Regions from separate parts of the Burkholderia thailandensis E264 genome, predicted to be linked through region 3. Evidence: predicted binding sites of a transcription regulator. Region 3 holds the regulator's gene; each other region holds the start of a gene.
The links. Region 3 encodes sigma-54, which starts transcription at its own class of promoters, with help from an activator protein. Its sites were predicted from a motif close to TGGCANGNAANCTGCTTT; they were not measured.

Region 1 (6,584 bases), on a different replicon from region 3:
TCGGGCCGCGGCGTTACGCGCGCTGCCCCCATCCAACCATCCGCCCGAGCTTCGCGAACATCCCGTGCCGCGCGATCCATTCGGCGTACGCGCGATAGTCGGGATCGCGCATCAGATGCCGCTCCTCGGTTTTCGCGCGCAGCCAGTACAGCAGATTCACCGCGACGAGCGCCGCCGAATGCATGATCGCGAGACGCCATCCGAGCGGCTCGACGAACGGCACCGAGATCATCCAGTACGACAGGTTCTTCGCGAGATACGCGGGATGCTTCGTGAACCGGTACGGGCCCGACGTGATGATGCCGCGGTTGGTCAGGTTCGAGAAGCGCAGCCCGAACGAGATCGTCGACAATGCATAGCAGAGCAGCAGCACGACGATGACCGCGCCCCACGCGAATCGGATCACGGGCACCGACAGCAGCCAGTTGTCCCAGAACATCGAGCCTTCGTAGCGGATGTAGTTGTTCGCGATCAGCGACCAGAACGGTTGATAGCAGATCAGCGCGGCGAGCCAGCCGAGCGTCGTCGGCTCGGCGCTGCGCACGTGCGAATCGAGCAGGCGGAACGTGCACAGATAGCCGACCGCGCCGAACATCAGGTCCATCGTGTACGACAGGTCGTACATGAAGCGGAAAGTCGCGAGCGAGAACGGCGCGCTCGCGGCGCTCGCGAACGACGCGCCGATGCGCTCGGCATCCGTCGACAGATAGACGACCATCAGCGGCAGGAAGAACGCCTTCACGGCCCAGCCGGCGAGCATCTCGCGGATCGGCCGCCAGTCGGCCGGGCGCTGTCCGCGCAACAGCCACCGGCCCCAGCACAGATACGCGTCGTCGACGTCGCGCATGCGCCGGTCCATCCAGCCGAAATAGAGCGGCGCGGTGAGCGCGACGTACGGCGCGAGCATGCCGACGAGCGACCAGAACGGCTGGTAGAACGCGCCGTGATACTCGGGCAGCAGCCAGTAGACGAGCGCGAAGCCCGCGTACACCGACGCGAGCGCGGCGAGCCGCAGCGACACGCGCGCGATGCTGAGCGGCCGCAGCGCGCGATTCGCGAGGCCGGCGCTCGGCCGCAGATGGACGCGCGCGACGAACAGCTCGTATGCGCCGATCGTCGCGATGATCGCCGCGCACGCGAGCAGGCTGCGCTCGGTGCCCGTCAGCGCGGCCGCGCCGCGCGACGCCCACAGCGTGAAGAGCCCCGCGGCGATGCCGGCGAGGCCGATCGAAAATGGCGTCGCCGAACGCGGCGGCCGTTCTTGCGCGTTCGCGACGCTGTCGAGAGTGGATTGCATGTCATCCCCCGTGTCATGACATGGACGGCGGGCGGCCGGGCGTTTGGAATGGTTGGACCCGGCCGCCGCGCCGTTCGGCTTGCCTGCGCCTACTTGCCCGACACGCTGCCGAGCAGCCCGCCGATCAGGTTGGTCACGGGCGCGAGCAGGTTCGTCGTCGACGTGCCGCTCGCGGTCGCGCCGCCGGTCAGGCTGCCGACGACGCCCGTGGCGGGCGCGGTCGTCGTCGAGCCGGCGGTCGTGGCGGGCGGCGTTGCCGCGACGGCGCCGGTCATGCCGGCGGTCAGCGAGCCGACGAGATTCGTGACGGGCGCGAGCGCGGCGGTCAGGCCCGCCGTCGCGTTGCCGCCCGCCGAACCCGACAGGCCGCCGAGCAGGCCGGTGACGGGCGCGAGCGGATTCGTCGTCGCGCCCGGCTGCGTCGTGCCCGCCGTGAGGCCCGCGTTGGCGCCGAGCGTGCCGCTCAGCGAGCCCGCGACGCCGGTGATCGGCGCGAGCGGGTTGGTCGAGCCGCCGGACAGCACGCCGGTGATCGGCGCAAGCGGATTGGTCGTGCCGCCCGTCAGCAGGCCGCCGACGCTCGTGACCGTGTTGCCGAGCTGGCTGACGACGCCGCCGACCGCCTGGACCACCTGGTTGTTCGTCGAGCCCGACACCTTCGTGCCGGCCGCGTTCAGCCCGTTGCCGACGGTGGTCAGCAGGTTGTTGACCGGCGCGCCGAGGCCGGTGGCGGTGCCGATCGTCTGCGTCGTGCCGGAGACGGCGTTCGTGATCGGATTGATGATCGAGCTGACGCCCGTCTCGAGCTGCTGGATGGGCGCGCTCGTGAGCACGTTGTTCAGGCCTGAGCCGACCTGCGTGACGGTGCTGCCGAGCGTGCCGACCGCGCCGCCGAGCGGCGACGTGACGGGGGCGAGCGGCGCGAGCGGGCCGGTGCCGATGCTCGTCACGACGCCGCCGAGCGACGAAACCGCATTGCCGACGTTCGATACGACGCCCGATGTCGACGTGAGCGTCGGCCCGAGCGGGTTCGTCGACGTGCCGAGCGTGCCGAGGCCGGCGGCGGTGCCGTTGCCGAGCGTCTGGACGCCGTTGCCGAGCGAGCTGACGGCGTTGCCGAGGTTCGTGGTCGTCGCGCTGTTGACGCCCGGCACCGACGTCCCAGAGATCTGGTTGCCGGTGGCGGAGACGACGGTGCCCGTCGCGGTGATCAGGTTGCCGGTCTGCGCGAGGATATTGCCGAGCGGGGAGGAGGCGGTGCCGGAGGTGCCCGACGTACCGGAGGTGCCCGACGTACCGGAGGTGCCCGACGTACCGGAGGTGCCCGACGTACCGGAGGTGCCCGACGTACCGGAGGTGCCCGACGTACCGGAGGTGCCCGACGTACCGGAGGTGCCCGACGTACCGGAGGTCCCCGACGTGCCGGAGGTGCCCGACGTACCGGAGGTGCCCGACGTACCGGAGGTGCCCGACGTACCGGAAGTCCCCGAGGTGCCGGAAGTCCCCGAGGTGCCGGAAGTGCCCGACGTACCGGAAGTGCCCGAGGTGCCGGAAGTCCCCGAGGTGCCGGAGGTGCCCGAGGTACCGGAAGTCCCCGAGGTGCCGGAAGTGCCCGACGTACCGGAAGTGCCCGACGTACCGGAGGTCCCCGAGGTGCCCGAAGTCCCCGACGTGCCCGAAGTCCCCGAACCCGACGATCCGGACGTGCCGCCCGAACCCGACGTGCCGGAAGTGCCCGATGTACCGGAGGTCCCCGAAGTCCCCGAATTGCCGACGGTGGCGGGCTTGACGCCGCCGGCCGACAGCGACGGGCCGTCGACCGAGCCGCAGCCGGACAGAGCGAGAAGGGTGGAAATGCCGATTGCGATGGCCGATTTATTGAACAGTTTTTGCATGACAGGCTCCCAGATAAATCTTGATGCCAGTCGTCGATGCAATTTTCGTACCATTGGTTATTTCGTAGAGTTTATCTTCGTTAATGTATAAAAAATATTAAATGATCGATTAATCGTTCGAAATTCGCCGGAAAAGTCGGATTTTCTGCGAGGCCGCCATGAGCGTGTTCCGGTTCCGCTACGTGACGTTCCGCACGACGTAACGGGGGCGTCGGGAACGCGGAACGGAACATGGAACAAGGGGGGATCGCGAGAGCCGCGCATCGAACGTCAATGCGCGTACGGGCGGCGCGAATTCGAATGTGTCAAATGCGTTGCGATTCCTGACGAGAACGGCGCGATTCGAAAATGGGAGTGAGATCGATGCGGCTTTGACCGACCGTTCGGCCGGCATCGATCGACCGATCCGCACGCCGCCCATCGTGCCCCATCGTGCCCCATCGTGCCCCATCGTGCCCCGACACCGCCCCGACACCGCCGCGCATCCCGAACGGGCGACGCGCGGCGACTCCCTCCCGCTACTTGACCGAACTCGCGCTGACCTTCGCGAAGTCGAGGCTGCCGAAGCCGGTGTCGTCATCCCATCCGGACTTCGCGCTGTAGCCGTAGCTGTTGTAGCCATTGTTGCCCGACGTCACGTCGTGAATGAGCGACGGATTGCCCGGCAGGCCCTGGTAGAACGCCGACGTCGGCAGGCCGAGGCTGTTGCCGTTCGCCGATTCGACGCGCGCCCAGCCGCCGACGAAGATCGGCGACGCGAGGCTCGTGCCGCCGACCAACTGATTCGCTTGGCCGTTGATCACGAGATACGCGCCCGTCGCTTGGGCGGCGTCGAACGCGACGTCCGGCACGACGCGCTTCGTCACCGAGCTGCCGAGCGCGGCCGTCTGCCAGCTCGGCGCCGCTTCGTAGCCGCTGACGCCGCCGCCCGTCGCCCACAGGCGCACCGCGCTGTCGAGCGGCTGGCCGCTGCCGCTGACGTCCGCGTAGGCGAGCCCTTCGTTCCAGACGGTCTCGCCCGCCCAGGTCGTCGTGCCGCTCGTCGACAGCGTCGTGCCGCCGACCGCGACGACATACGGCGAGCTTGCCGGCGACGACACGCTGTACTTCGCCAGATTGATCTTCGTCGTCACCTTGCCGCCGCTGTAGGTGCCGACGTAGCCCGGCGCACCGTACGGCGAGGTCGACCATTGATAGACGCCCGCGTCGCCGGACGACACCGAGAAGATCTGCCCCTGCGCGACAGCCTGCTTGAACACCGCGTCGTTCGCGGCGAGCGAGCCGTCCGAATTCGAGGCCGCTTCGTCCTCGCCGAGCGATACGTTGATGATCTTCGCGACGTCGTCGGTGACGGCCTTGTTGTACGCGGCGGTCAGCGTCGCGTTCGTGAGGCCGCTGTCGTTGCTGTCGCCGTTGACGGCCGCATAGAAGATCAGTTGCTTCACGCCGCCCGACGTGCCGATGATCGTCTGGCTGTCGAGATCCCATTCGCCCGGATCGCCGTCGTCCGCGAGCGTGCCCGAGCTGCCCGCGACGACGGCGGTGTTCACGCTCGGCAGGCCCGCGTTCTGCGTGAACGTGTTCAGGTCGGCGATCGTCTGCGTCATGTCGCCCCACGTGATGATCCCGACCGTCGTGTTGGTCGCGGCGGGCAGCCCGCTCGCGCCGTAGATCTGCGCGAAATCGGTCGGCTGATGGCCGACCTGCGAGCTGCTCGCTGCCGCGTTCTTCGTGATCGTGTCGGTCTGGATGCGCGCGCCGGCCGGCGTGCCGCGATGGATCAGCCGATGTGGAACGGCCGCGCTTTGCAGCCCGAGCACCGATTCGACGAACGGGCTCAGCGACGCGGGAACCAGCGCGGCCGAGTCGTTCGCATAGACTGCCTTGCCGCGATAGCTGAAGCGCTTGAGCGTCGTGCGGAAGCCGCGCTCCGCGTTCGACGCGTTGCCTTGCGCGAAGATCAGCTTGTTGTTCGCCGACACCGTGATGTCGCCGAAGCCGTTCGCCTTCAGGTGCGCGACGACGGCCCGCACCTGGCCGTCGGTCGGCGCGAAGCGCGCCTTGAACTGCTCGGGCGTCAGGTACTTGCGATAGTTCGCGCTACCGGGCTGGTTCACCTCGCGCACGAGTGCGTCGAGCTGCGCTTCGTTGCGGCTCTTCAGCACGATGGTCACGCGCAGCGGCTGGCTCAGCTCGAGCGGCGTGACGTTCGTGTCGGTGAGCTCGGGCGTGCCGATCATGTTGAGCGCATAGCTCGGCGCGGTTTTCGCGAGCGTCTGCGATGCGGGCGCGCGCGCGATCAGGAACGCGCCGGTGCGGGTGGGCACCCAGTCGGGCGCCGCGTGCGCGAGGAGCGGGGACAGCGTGGCGGCAATCGCCAGCGGTAGCCGCGACAGCGCGAAGCGTTTCGAGAATAGCCGGTTGACATGCTGAGTTCTCTGCATTTTTGAGCCCCAATAAGACGGTGATGAACGGATGCGACGGCGCGCTCCGACGGGGTAGGGACGCGCGGCGTGCAGCCGATGCACGGCGATGCGGCGCGGCAGACGTTCACGGCGACATGATTTCCTCCCTTCGATGGAATGCGGCGGCGGCGCGGCGCCGTTTCGCACGGCGTTCGCGTCGAGCGAGCCCGCGCGTTTCGATCAGTCGTTCGTCGGATGCTTAGGAATCCCATTCATATGGCGCGCGAAAGGCCGCGTTCGACGCGCCGAAAACCGTTTCGCGACCCTGGCGGCGCATCGGCCCGGCGGTGGTCCGACGCGGCCGCTGCGCCGCGCTTTCCTGCGATTTCGGACAACACGATTCCCGTCACGCAGCCGCGGCGAAGCGGCGTGCGAGATCGATCACACGTTCTGTTGCGCAGTTGGCGCGGGGCGAGTTGCACCGTGCGCGAAACAGGCAGCGTTGCCGATGCGCGATGCCCTCTTGTCGCGCGCCGTTTGTCGAGTGCATGGGCCCGACACTCGATATTCCGGCTCCGCCCACATCGCCGGAAAATCCAATCTCGAAAATCCGCAGTGAATCGAGTGATTTTCGGTATTTCCGAATTGCGATGAATGGCGTCGGATTGCCGGTTAATCAGGAGTCAATCGGTGGCCCGGAAATTCTCTGCGGTTTCTTCGTGATTTGAATGCCGCCCCTCGTCAACGATGTAATTGAGTTGGAAGAATTCGGTTAGGGTGATGTCGGGTAATGCTTGTGCCGCGTGCCTTCGGCGGCATTTGTCTGCGAAAAGATAGCAAGTAAAAAATCAAGGCGTCAAACTTTTTTTGATCCGATCTAAAAAATTTAGAGTCGTAATTCGTTTGGCGCGAATTCGATAAGCGCGGGTTGCCGGCGCAATCCGCGGAAGGCGTTCGAGGCGAAATGGATGCGCCGAATCCGTATTA
Region 2 (6,584 bases), 650 kb from region 3:
GAGTGCGGATGAAGTGCGAATGAAGTGCGGAGGATAAAGGGAGGCGGCCGCGCGCCGGCCTGGCGCGATGGCCGTGCGGCCAATGTTCGGAGAGACCCGAGAGATCGGAGAGATCGAAGAGATCCGAGAGATCGAAGAGGCGACGAGCGAAGCGACGACGGAAGATCGAGCGGCTGAAGCGTCGATGACGGAGGGGCCAGCGGCGCGAGGGCCGGCAGAAGGGCCGACGCGCGAGCGCCGGCGCCGGAACGCTCGGCCGCGAAAGACGCGTCGCCCGCGTATCCCGTTGCCGTGAGCGATTCGGCCGCCGGGCCGAATCGACGCAAGCGCGAAAAAGCCCGACGGAGCCGCGTCGACACGCGAATCCGCCGGGCCAGGCCAAGCCGTTCATGCGGCGCGCGGCGCGAACGATTCGCGTCGCGCGCGCGGGATCAGAAGAACCCGAGCGGCTTTTCGCTGTAGCTGACGAGCAGGTTCTTCGTCTGCTGGTAGTGGTCGAGCATCATCTTGTGCGTCTCGCGGCCGATGCCCGATTGCTTGTAGCCGCCGAACGCCGCGTGCGCCGGATACGCGTGATAGCAGTTGGTCCACACGCGGCCGGCCTGGATGCCGCGGCCGAAGCGGTACGCGCGGTTGCCGTCGCGCGTCCAGACGCCCGCGCCCAGGCCGTACTGCGTGTCGTTCGCGATCTCGAGCGCTTCCTCTTCGGTCTTGAACGTCGTCACCGCGAGCACCGGCCCGAAAATCTCTTCCTGGAAGATGCGCATCTTGTTGTGGCCGCGGAACACGGTCGGCTTCACGTAGTAGCCTTCGGCGAGTTCGCCGCCGAGCACGTTGCGCTCGCCGCCCGTCAGGCATTGCGCGCCCTCGCCGCGGCCGATGTCGATGTACGACAGGATCTTCTCGAGCTGCTCGGACGACGCCTGCGCGCCGATCATCGTCTGCGAATCGAGCGGATGGCCTTGCTTGATCGCCTCGACGCGCTTGATCGCACGCTCGATGAAGCGCTCGTAGATGCTCTCCTCGACGAGCGCGCGCGACGGGCACGTGCAGACCTCGCCCTGGTTCAGCGCGAACATCGCGAAGCCTTCGAGCGCCTTGTCGAAGTAGCTGTCGTCGCGGTCCATCACGTCGGCGAAGAAGATGTTCGGACTCTTGCCGCCGAGCTCGAGCGTGACGGGAATCAGGTTCTCGCTCGCGTACTGCATGATGAGGCGGCCCGTCGACGTCTCTCCCGTGAACGCGATCTTCGCGATTCGCTTGCTCGACGCGAGCGGCTTGCCCGCTTCGAGGCCGAAGCCGTTGACGATGTTGAGCACGCCGGGCGGCAGCAGATCCTGGATCAGCTCGGCGAACACGAGGATCGACGCGGGCGTCTGCTCGGCGGGCTTGAGCACGACGCAGTTGCCGGCCGCGAGCGCGGGCGCGAGCTTCCACGCGGCCATCAGGAGCGGAAAGTTCCACGGGATGATCTGGCCGACGACGCCGAGCGGCTCGTGGAAGTGATAGGCGACCATGTCGCCGCCGATGTCGGCGATCGAGCCTTCCTGCGCGCGGATGCAGCCCGCGAAGTAGCGGAAGTGGTCGATCGCGAGCGGCACGTCGGCCGCGGTCGTCTCGCGCAGCGGCTTGCCGTTGTCGATCGTCTCGGCGACCGCGAGGCGCGCGAGGTTCGCCTCCATCCGATCGGCGATCCTCAGCAGCACGTTCGCGCGCTGGGCCGCGTCCGTCGCGGCCCAGCCCGCCTTTGCCGCGTGCGCGGCGTCGAGCGCGAGCTCGACGTCGGCTTCGCGCGAGCGAGGGATCGCGGTGAACGGCCGGCCGGTGACGGGCGAGACGTTGTCGAAATACTCACCGCCGATCGGGGCGACCCATTCGCCGCCGATGAAATTCCCGTACTGCTTGCGGTACGGAAATTCGATGTTCAGATGTTGCATGTCCGCGTGATTCATCGTTGCTCCTCGCATGTCGGTATCGGTGATGCGCCGCGCGACGTGCGCGACGCCGATCGTTACGCCAAAACCGTGCCAGCGGGCTGCGCCGCGGTGCATCGGAGCGCCGGCGCGGGGCCAGGCGCACGCGCGGCGCGGCGGCGCGCGGCGAACTGCGCCACGGTTGAACACCCGCCGCGCGCCGGTTGTTCAAACGCGGCACAGCGTCGCACCCACATCGGCGATTTTGGCGACGGTACGCTTCGGCATGGGAATTGCGTAATCGGACGGATCGTTTCAGCTTCAGCGACGCAAAAGGAGGCGCGATGGATCACGAGCACGCCGGCGCCGAGACGACGGCGGAGGATACGGGACGCAGCGCGGACGGCGATGGCGGCGCGGCCGGGCGTGCGCTCGTCAGCGTCGCGCACGACGCCGACGAGCAGGCGCGCAACCTGATCGGCTGGCGCCAGACCTACGACCAGCTCGCGGCGGGCCGTTTCGTCGGCACGCTAACCGAGCTGCCGCTCGACACGATGAAGGTGTTCCGCGAGACGACGAGCCACACGCTGCGGCAGGCGTGCGAAGTGCGCGGCGATGCGTACTGGTTCGGCATTCCGGTCGCGCGCGACGGCGCGGCGCGCATCGATGCGCGGCCGATCGCCGCCGACGCGCTGGCGTTTCGGCCCGGCAATGTCGAATTCGAGCTGCTCACGCCCGCGCAATTCTCGATCTACGGTGTCGTCGTGCGCGGCGCGGTGCTGCGCCGCTATGCGGAGGAAGTCGAGCGCTGCGGGCTCGACGAGCGATTGCCGCTCGTGCCCGTCGTGCGCGTCGGCGAGGCGCGGCTCACGCGGCTTTGCGCGCTGCTCGCGCAGCGTCTCGACGACGCGGACGCGATGAGCGCGGCGGGCGCGCCGCTGTCGGACTGCGCGCGCAACGATCTGCAGGCGGAGGTGCTTGCGGCGTTGTTCGATCTGTGCGCGTCTCCCGCGGCCGATGCGACGATCGAGCATTCGTCGCGGCGGCGCAGGATCGTCGCGGCCGCGCGCGATTACGTGCTCGCGCACCGCTCGCGGCCCGTCGGCGTGCCGGAGCTGTGCGAGCAACTGCATGTGAGCCGGCGCACGCTGCAGTACTGCTTCCAGGACGTGCTCGGGATGGCGCCCGCGACCTATCTGCGCGCGCTGCGGCTCAATGGCGTGCGGCGCGACTTGCGCGGGCGCGCGGCGGATTCGGTGCAGGACGTCGCGGCCGCGTGGGGGTTTTGGCACCTGAGCCAGTTCGCGACCGATTACCGGCGGATGTTCGGCGCGCGGCCATCGGAGACGCTGCGCGGCGCGCTCGCCTGCTGAGGCGGTGAGCGGCGCGCCGGCCGCCGGCGTCGGGCGGCTCGCGGCTTACGAATCGTGGCTCGCGGCTCGCGCGCGGCGTACCCGGCGCGCACGCGGAGTCATCGGCTTGTCGCGCGGGTGTTCACGTCCGCGCCTGCGGCCACGCGATCGCGTCCCAGTCGATGCGCCGATACGCGGCGTCGATTTGCGCGATATCGTCCGCCGCATCGCTTTTGTGGCGATTGCGCAGCATCTCGGGCACATCGAGCTCGATCGCCGTACAAAACGGATAGTCGCGCACCCGCAGCTCGGGCGCGATGCTCGAAAAGCACGCGAGCGTCGGCACGTCGAACCCGGCCGCGATGTGCACGGCCGACGTATCCGCGCAGAGCACGATGCTTGCGTGCCCGACCCAACTGATGAATTGCGCGGTATCGGCGGAGTGGCCGCTCACATCGACATAATCCGGATGGCTGATCGGCCCGAAGCCGAGCACGGGCAGCCGATACGCGCGCGCGAGCCGCTCGACGAGCGCCGCGCGCCGTGCCGCCGGAATGCTGCGCAGCGGCGTGCTCGCCTGCGGGCAGAACAACGCGTACGGCCGGCCGCGCCATTCGGGCGGCAGCGTGGGCAGCGTCAGCCGCGCGAGCCAGCGATTGCATTTCGCGTCGGCCGCGATCGACTCGGGCGGCACGCCGAGCGACGCGACGAAGAAGTCGATCATCGGCCGCGCCGCGAATGCGGGCCAGTACAGGTGATTGCCGAGATCGATTCGCGTGTCGCGCGCCGGCAGGTCGGCCGCGGGCCACGGCAGCGTGCGGACCGGCGCGATCGCATCGGCCGCGAGCCGGTACAGCGCATCGACGTACGCGGGCGCGTGCGCGGGACGGTACAGCACGAAGCGCACGTGCGGGTGCCGCGCCTTGATCGCCGCGAGCGCGGTCAGCCCGATCACCGAATCGCCGAGCGTGACGCCCATCCCGTTGATGACGTGAACCGTCGACAACGTCGCGTAATCGAGCGCGAACGGGCGGCTCGCCGCGTGCAGCAGCCCGACCCGGGCCGCCGCGCCGACGTAGCCGCGCGCATCGGCGCTCGTGCATTCGAGATCGTAAGGCGCGACGAGCCGCCCGTCGGGCGAAAGCAGCGTGCCGGGGTACGCGAGCGCATCGGCGGGCGACAGCGTGGTGTCGTCGAATGTCATCGTCATCGCGAGGGAGCGCTCGTCGGCCGCGCGGCCACTCACGCGCGACGCGCGCGCAACCCCTGCTCGCGCACCTGCTCGAGCGTCGCGGCGGGCGTGCACGCGTCCTGCGGCACGCGGATCTCGATCAGCGCGGGCGCACCGCTTGCGAGCGCGCGTTCGAGCGCGGGCAGGAAATCGGCCGTGCGCTCGACCGTCTCGCCGTGTGCCCCGAACGCGCGCGCATACGCGGCGAAATCCGGGTTCGTGAGCCCGGTGCCGTGCACGCGCGCCGGATAGTTGCGCTCCTGATGCATGCGGATCGTGCCGAAATGACCGTTGTTCACGACGAGCACGATGATCGCGAGCCCGTACTGGATCGCGGTCGCGAGCTCGTTGCCGGCCATCATGAAGCAGCCGTCGCCCGCGAGCGCGACGACCGTGCGTTGCGGATACAGCGACTTCGCCGCGAGCGCGGCCGGCACGCCGTAACCCATTGCGCCGCTTGTCGGCGCGAGCTGCGAGCGGAAGTGGCGGTATGCGAAGTGGCGGTGCAGCCATGCGGCGTAGTTGCCGGCGCCGTTCGTCACGATCGCGTCGTGCGGCAGGCGTTCGCGCAATTGCCGCATCACGTCGCCGAGCTGCACGTCGCCCGGCATCGGCCGCGGCGCGCGCCAGTCGAGATACGCGCGATGCGCGTCGGCGGCGCTGCCCGCCCACGCGGGCGATGCCGGCGGCTCGAGCGCGGCGAGTTGCGCGGCGATCTCGGGCATGCCGGAGGCGATCGGCAGATCGGCCGCATAGACGCGTCCCAGCTCGTCCGCGCCCTGATGCACGTGGACGAGCACCTGCTTCGGCTTCGGAATGTCGATCAGCGTGTAGCCGCCCGTCGTCGCTTCGCCGAGGCGCGGGCCGAGTGCGAACAGCAGGTCCGCATCGCGGATGCGGCGCGCGAGCTCGGGATTCACGCCGAGGCCGACGTCGCCCGCGTACTGCGGATGCTCGTTGTCGAACGTGTCCTGATAGCGGAACGCGCACGCGATCGGCAATTGCCAGCGTTCGACGAACGTGCGCAGATCCGCGCACGCGTCGGGCGTCCAGCCGCTGCCGCCCGCGATCACGAGCGGCCGCCGAGCGCGCGAAAGCCGCTCGCGCAGCTCGTTCATCTGCGCGGCCGACGGCGCGGCGGCGATGCGTTTCGCCGCGGGGGCGACGGGTTGCGCGGCGCACGGCTCGGACAGCACGTCCTCGGGCAGCGCGAGCACGACGGGGCCGGGCCGGCCCGACATCGCGACGTGAAACGCGTGGCTCAGGTATTCGGGAATGCGGCGCGGATCGTCGATCTGCGCAACCCACTTCGCGAGCTGGCCGAACATGCGCCGATAGTCGATTTCCTGGAACGCCTCGCGATCGAGATGCTCGCGCGCGCACTGGCCGATGAAGAGGATCATCGGCGTCGAATCCTGGAAGGCGGTGTGCACGCCGATCGACGCGTGCGTCGCGCCGGGGCCGCGCGTGACGAACGCGATGCCGGGCCGGCCGGTCAGCTTGCCGACGGCTTCCGCCATGTTCGCGGCGGCGGCTTCGTGCCGGCAGACGACGGTCTGGATGCGCTCGGTTTCGTCGGCGAGGGAATCGAGGACGGCGAGAAAGCTCTCGCCGGGAACACAGAACACGCGCTCGACGCGATTCGCGAGCAGGGCGTCGACGAGCAGCCGTGCGCCGGTGGTGGCGCGCTGCTCGCGGTCCGGGGAAATCGACATATAAGACGGGCTCCCTTCGTGGCGGGACGTACAGCTTACGCCGGTTGAAGGGGCGACGGAAGGCGCGCCCGCGTGCTGCAGGGCAGCGATGTTCGCGCGCCGCGCCGACGCGATGCGCGGCGCGCCCGCGCGTCAGCACTCGACGATATTCACCGCCAGCCCGCCGCGCGAGGTTTCCTTGTACTTCGTCTTCATGTCCGCGCCGGTTTCGCGCATCGTCTTGATCACGGAGTCGAGCGACACGTAGTGGCTGCCGTCGCCGCGCAGCGCCATCCGCGCGGCGTTGACGGCCTTCACCGACGCCATCGCGTTGCGCTCGATGCACGGAATCTGCACCATCCCGCCGACCGGATCGCAGGTGAGGCCGAGGTTG
Region 3 (6,584 bases):
GCGGCGGACTGATTTTCCATGTCGGTCAAAAAGGACGGCGTTAGGCGACGGAAACCTGTGAAGCGCGGCAAACCGGCTCGTCGCCCCCGATAATAACCGAAACATTATAGAGCACTGCAGACGGCGCCGCGCACCGCGACAACTGTCGGGAATCGCGCGGCGCGCGGCGCATCCGCGTCGCGCCGAGGCGATTTGCACAATAAAAAACCGCCCGTCGAGGCGGGCGGTTCGGCTGGCGCTGTCGCGCCGCGATCATTGCGGCGGAAGTTCGATCTGTTCGGCGGTCTGCTGATGCTTGATCGGCTCGTGCGCGTGCGTCTGCAGACGCTCCATGTGCTTGACCACCTGGCGGTCGAGCTTGTCGATCAGCAGGTCGATCGCCGCGTACAAATCGCCGTTCGCGCTTTCGACGAAGATATCCTTACCCTTCAGATGCAGCGTGATTTCCGCCTTTTGCCGCTTGTCCTTCTCTTTGTGATTGTCGACCGTGAGGATCACAGCGCCATCGATGACCTGATCGCTATGGCGTAGCACCCTGTCGAGCTTGGTGATCACGTATTCGCGGATAGCAGGCGTGACTTCGAGATGGTGTCCACTGATCTTCAGGTTCATAGTGCTTCTCCAAGCTAATGACCACCTTCCGCATAGAGGCGGCATGCCTGCCGATTTCGTTGCCGATGCTCGCGGTGAGCGGGCATCGGTCGGCCGGCTTTGCCGTCGACGATGCGGCGGCCGGAAAACGCCCGCCGCGTGGCGACGGGCTACAGAGACTTGCGCAGATTCACCGCCGGGATCTTGAGGGCTTCGCGATATTTGGCAACCGTGCGGCGCGCGACCACGAACCCTTGTTCCGCTAGCAGCTCGGCTATGCGACTGTCCGAAAGAGGGGATTTGGGGTCTTCGGCTCCTATCAGTTGTTTGATGAGGGCGCGGATCGCTGTCGACGACGCGGCACCTCCGGTGTCTGTCGATACGTGCGACCCGAAGAAGTACTTAAATTCAAGTGTGCCGAACGGAGTCAGCATGTACTTGCCGGTTGTCACACGGGAGACAGTCGACTCGTGTAGGCCCAGCGTATCAGCTATTTCCCGCAAAACCAAGGGGCGCATCGCAATTTCGCCGTGCGCGAAGAAATTCTTCTGACGTTCGACAATCGCCTGCGCGACCCGCAGGATCGTCTCGAACCGCTGCTGAATATTCTTGATCAGCCAGCGCGCTTCCTGAAGCTGCTGCTTCAGCGATCCCGCGCTCGGATCGCCCCGGCTGTTGCGCAGGATGTTCGCGTAAAGATGGTTGATACGCAGCTTCGGCACCACTTCCGGATTGAGTTCCGCCTGCCAGCTCTGGCCGGCCTTCTTCACGATGATGTCGGGCACCACGTAATCGGCTTCGGCCTTGCCGTACGCCGCGCCGGGAAACGGCTCGAGCGAGCGGATCAGCGCGTGCGCGTCGCGCAGCTCGTCGTCGGTCGCCTTCAGTTGCTTGCGCAGGCGCGTGAAATCGCGCGCGGCAAGCAGTTCGAGATGCTGCGACACGATATCGAGCGCGAGCGTGCGCGTCGGGGACGGATCCAGCCGCAGCAACTGCAGCTTCAGGCATTCGGACGCGGACCGCGCGCCGACGCCCGCCGGATCGAAGCTGTGCACGAGCGCGAGCGCCGCGTTCAGTTCGTCGACGTCGACTTCGAGCTCCGCCGGCAGATCGGCGAGCACTTCGTCGAGCGACGCGCTCAGGTAGCCGTCGTCGTCGAGCGATTCGATCAGGAACGTGACGAGCGCGCGATCGCGCGGGCTCGCCTGCGTGACGCGCAACTGCGCCATCAGATGATCGCGCAGCGACGTCGAGGTTTCGTGGATCTGCATCGGCGGCAGATCGTCGTCGTCGGATGCGGCGGGGGAGCGGCCGAAGTCGTCGAGATTCCACTGGCTCGCGTCGCCGCCGTCGGCCGAATAGCCGTCGTATTCGTCGACGCCGGCGGTTTCGTCGCGCTCGGTGCGCTCATTCGTCGCAGTCGTGCCGTTCGACGCGCCGGACATCGGCTCGGGCGAGGACGACGCGGGCGTCTGCGCGATCACCGAGCCGTCGGCCGCGACGCGCAGGGGGCTCGCGATCCAGTCGTCGTCGTTCTCGAGCAGCGGGTTCTGCGCGATCGCCGTTGCGACTTCCTGCTGCAGTTCGAGCGTCGACAACTGCAGCAGCCGGATCGATTGCTGAAGCTGGGGCGTGAGCGCGAGATGCTGCGACAGGCGAAGTTGGAGACTGGCTTTCATGGCAAAAGGGAAGTCATACCGGAAGTTTGCCACGAGGGCGGCGCGTTGAGGCATTCGGGATGACGCTCGGCGCGCGGGGCGCGCACGCGCGGCGCGAACCGGGCGTGCGGTGAGGCGGCGCGGATCGCGCCGGGGAAAGGAGGCGGCGGCGGGATCGTGTCCCGCGCCGCCTACATGCGGAAGTGCTCGCCGAGGTAGACGCGCCGCACGCTTTCGTTTTCGATGATTTCCTTCGGCGCGCCGGATGCGAGCACCGAGCCGTCGCTGATGATGTAAGCGTGATCGCAGATGCCGAGCGTCTCGCGCACGTTGTGATCGGTGATCAGCACGCCGATGTTGCGCTGCTTCAGGAATTTCACGATCTTCTGGATTTCGAGCACCGCGATCGGATCGACGCCCGCGAACGGCTCGTCGAGCAGGATGAAGCTCGGGTTGCTCGCGAGCGCGCGCGCGATCTCGACGCGGCGGCGTTCGCCGCCCGACAGCGACAGCGCCGGGTTCTCGCGCAGGTGCGCGATCTGCAGCTCCTCGAGGAGCGCCTCCGTGCGCGCGCCGATCTCGCTCTTCGCCAGCCGCTTGCCGTTGTCGTCGTGCTGCAGCTCGAGCACCGCGCGCACATTCTGCTCGACGGTCAGCTTGCGGAACACCGACGCTTCCTGCGGCAGGTACGACAGGCCGAGCGACGCGCGCTTGTGGATCGGCATCAGGCTGATCGGGCTGCCGTTCAGCGAGATGTCGCCCGCGTCGAGCGGCACGAGGCCGACGATCATGTAGAACGACGTCGTCTTGCCCGCGCCGTTCGGACCGAGCAGGCCGACGACCTCGCCGCTTTTCACGTCGAGCGACACGTCCTTGACGACGGTGCGCGAGCCATAGCGCTTCTTCAGGTTGCGCACGACGAGCGAGCTCGACGTGCCGGCCGGTTGGCGATTGGGGAGCGCGTTCACGGGTTCGGGGCTCCCTGAATGTTGTTCGACGGCGCGAGCTGCGCGGGGCTGCCGGACAGCGGCGCCGGGCCGCCGTTCTTCGGCGTGAGCATCGCGCGCACGCGGCCGCCCGGATTGCCCGGGCCGGCGACGTCCTTGCCGCCGCGCGCCGTGTAGAAGTCGCGCTGGCCGTCGTACGTGATCACGCTGCCGTGGACCGTGTCGGCCACGGTCGACTGGCCCTGCAGGCGGCGCACCGTCGCGTTCGTCGTGAGGGTGGTCAGATCCTGCTTGCCGTCGTAGTCGATGCGCTCGGCATCGCCGTCGATGTATTCGTCGAGGCCTTCGCGCTTCTGGCGGAACGACGCGTGTTTCTTGCCGGAGGCCGTCGCCGTCGCGTACTGGTAGCCCTGCGGGTCCTGGCGCACTTCGACGCGATCGCCCTTGATCAGGATCGTGCCCTTCGTGATGACGACGTTGCCCGTCGCGACCGTGACCTGCTTCAGGTCGTCATAGGTCAGGTTGTCCGCCTCGACGTTGATCGGCTTGTCGCGATCGGCCTTTTCGGCGTGAGCTGCGGGCGCGACGCCCGCGAGCGGCGCCGCGACGAGCGCCGCCGCGACCATCGCGCGCACGGCGCGGCGTGCGCCGCTCGGAAATAAACAGGGGAACGATTCGTTCATGCAGTCCCGCGTGGTGAGTTACTTGGGTTGGCCAGCAGCGCCGCCGGACGTGTCGGAAGCGGCGATCGTGCCGCGCACGTTGCCGTAAAGTTCGATGACCCGGGTGACGTTGTTGTACTTCATCCCGGCGGCGGCGTTCGCGATCGACAGGCCGCGCTGAAGTTTAACCGGCTTTTCGGTCTCGATCACATCGTCATTGACCAGCACCCGGAAATGCTGGGAATCCGCCTGCATCGGCGGGTCGCCCGCGCCCGCCGCGCGCAGGATCCGCGCATCGTCATACAAATCGACGATCGACACGTCGCCGTTCACGGTGCCGCGTTTCGCGGTGGCCGTCACGGTCGGCTTGCCGGGCTGGAAGGCGCGCAGCGCCGGCTGCGTCAGATCGCTCGTCTCGTCATCCTCGTAGTGGACGAGGCCCGCGGCCGTCAGCCGGTACTGGGTCGAGCCCGTCTGGTCGAGCTCGGTGACGGAGAAATTGTCCGCGAAGTAGTCGGGCGTGTGCGATTTCGGCCGCACGAGCGCCTCGCCGGGCGGCGGCAGCGTCGCCTGCAGCAGCCAGTACGTGCCGCCCGCGAGCGCCGCCATCGCGGCGAGCGGGATCATCGAGGTCAACCGGAATTTGCCGTCCATCCGCTCAGGCTCCGCAGGCGGCCGCGAGCAGCGCGTCGTAGCGGCGCTGCGCGCGCAGGATCGCGTCGCACACTTCGCGCACCGCGCCCTGGCCGCCGCGGGCCTCGGCGACCCAGTGCGCGCGCGCGATCACGTCCGGATGCGCGTTCGCCGGCGCGGCCGCGAAGCCGCAACGCAGCATCACCGCGAGATCGGGCCAGTCGTCGCCCATGTAGCCGCACTCGCCGGGCTCGAGGCCGAGCGTGCGCAGCAGCTCGCCGAACACGGCGAGCTTGTTCTCGGCGCCCTGGTGCAGGTGCGCGACGCGCATTTCCTTCGCGCGCGCGGCGACCGCTTCCGAGCGGCGGCCGGTGATGATCGCGGTCGCGATGCCCGCTTCGCCGAGGAGCTTCACGCCGTGGCCGTCGAGCGTGTTGAACGACTTCATCGCGTCGCCCGCCGCGGTGAAATGGAGGCCGCCGTCGGTCAGCACGCCGTCGACGTCGAAAATCATCAGCTTTACGCGGCTCGCGCGCTCGGCCGCCGTGACAGGGGACGCGGACATCAAATCACCTTCTTCGAGAACAGATCGTGCATGTTGAGCGCGCCGATCAGCGCGCCATGCTCGTCGACGACGAGCATCTGGTTGATCCGGTGGCGCTCCATCAGTTCCACCGCCTCGACGGCGAGATGATCCGGCGCGATCGTGCGCGGATTGCGCGTCATCACGTCGACGATCGGCAGCCGGCGGAAATCGCCGTCGCGCTCGAGCACGCGGCGCAGGTCGCCGTCGGTGAAGATGCCGGCCACGCGGCCCGCGTCGTCGACGACGGCCGTCATGCCCATGCGCTTCGCTGTGATCTGGAAGAGGGCGTCGGAGAGCGTCGCGCCGAGCGGCACGGCGGGCACTTCGTCGCCCGTGCGCATCACGTCGCGCACGTACGTGAGCAGGCGCCGGCCGAGCGCGCCGCCGGGGTGCGAGCGCGCGAAATCGTCGGAGCCGAAGCCGCGCGCGTCGAGCACCGCGACGGCGAGCGCGTCGCCGAGCGCGAGCGCGGCCGTCGTGCTCGCCGTCGGCGCGAGGTTCAGCGGGCAGGCTTCCTTCGCGACGCCCGCGTTCAGATGGACGTCGGACAGCGTCGCGAGGCTCGACGCCGGGCGGCCCGTCATCGCGATCAGCTTCGCGCCGAGCCGCTTGATGAGCGGCAGGATCGCGACGAGCTCTTCCGATTCGCCGGAGTTCGAGATCGCGACGAACACGTCGTCCTTCGTGACCATGCCGAGGTCGCCGTGGCTGGCTTCGGCCGGATGAACGAAAAACGCGGGGGTGCCGGTGCTGGCGAGCGTCGCGGCGATCTTGCGGGCGATGTGCCCCGATTTGCCGATGCCGGACACGACGACGCGTCCGCGGCACTCCAAGAGCAGCCCGACCGCGGCGACGAACTCGCCGTCGAGCTGGTCGGCGAGCGCGCGCACGGCACTCGCCTCGATGTCGAGCACGTCGCGGGCGAGCGCGAGCGCCCGATCATCATTGATTTTCGCTATCATGCGCGGAGTATAGCAAAGGCGTTTGTTCGCCGCGCCGGGCCCCTTGCGCCCAATTTTCCGAGTAGTCTCCCGGCCCAACCCGGCGTCCGTCATTGCGGCGCCGTCGACGAACGAGGACGCTTCGCCCGTGATTTCCCCGCTCGAAATGACGCTTCTGCTGCTGCTTGCCTCGGTGGCGGGCGTCGTCGTGTTCCGTTCGCTGAACCTGCCGCCGATGCTCGGCTATCTGACGGTCGGCATCGTGGTCGGCCCGCATGCGCTCGGCTTTGCCGCCGACCTGGAGCGCGCCGAGCATCTCGCCGAGTTCGGCGTCGTGTTCCTGATGTTCTCGATCGGCCTCGAGTTCTCGCTGTCGAAGCTGCGCGCGATGCGCCGGCTCGTGTTCGGGCTCGGGCTCGCGCAGGTGCTCGGCACGATCGCGATCGCGCTCGTGCTGGGCGCGCTCTTCGAGCGCTGGATGCACATCACGTGGGAAGGCAGCGTCGCGCTCGGCGGCGCGCTCGCGATGTCGTCCACCGCGATCGTCTCGAAGATGCTCGCCGAGC

Region 1: a site for sigma-54 is predicted at 3,228-3,245, ahead of BTH_RS29475 (collagen-like triple helix repeat-containing protein). Genes of this name have one in related genera too.
Region 2: a site for sigma-54 is predicted at 2,013-2,030, ahead of adh (aldehyde dehydrogenase). Genes of this name have one in related genera too.

Annotation. Positions count from the first base shown of each region.
Region 1 covers NC_007650.1:475,000-481,583, forward strand. Annotated here, with positions in the region: gene BTH_RS02060 (methyltransferase family protein) at 14-1,297, opposite strand; gene BTH_RS29475 (collagen-like triple helix repeat-containing protein) at 1,387-3,192, opposite strand; gene BTH_RS02075 (S53 family peptidase) at 3,711-5,636, opposite strand; gene BTH_RS02080 (zinc-finger-containing protein) at 6,582-6,584, opposite strand, start outside.
Region 2 covers NC_007651.1:3,701,163-3,707,746, forward strand. Annotated here, with positions in the region: gene BTH_RS28715 (MFS transporter) at 1-12, shown strand, start outside; gene adh (aldehyde dehydrogenase) at 432-1,952, opposite strand; gene BTH_RS28725 (helix-turn-helix domain-containing protein) at 2,258-3,286, shown strand; gene BTH_RS28730 (glycosyltransferase family 9 protein) at 3,408-4,475, opposite strand; gene BTH_RS28735 (thiamine pyrophosphate-binding protein) at 4,508-6,211, opposite strand; gene BTH_RS28740 (L-serine ammonia-lyase) at 6,344-6,584, opposite strand, start outside.
Region 3 covers NC_007651.1:537,481-544,064, forward strand. Annotated here, with positions in the region: gene BTH_RS14650 (PTS sugar transporter subunit IIA) at 1-20, opposite strand, end outside; gene hpf (ribosome hibernation-promoting factor, HPF/YfiA family) at 253-612, opposite strand; gene BTH_RS14660 (RNA polymerase factor sigma-54) at 762-2,270, opposite strand; gene lptB (LPS export ABC transporter ATP-binding protein) at 2,441-3,217, opposite strand; gene lptA (lipopolysaccharide transport periplasmic protein LptA) at 3,214-3,879, opposite strand; gene lptC (LPS export ABC transporter periplasmic protein LptC) at 3,898-4,512, opposite strand; gene BTH_RS14680 (KdsC family phosphatase) at 4,517-5,056, opposite strand; gene kdsD (arabinose 5-phosphate isomerase KdsD) at 5,056-6,039, opposite strand; gene BTH_RS14690 (monovalent cation:proton antiporter family protein) at 6,167-6,584, shown strand, end outside.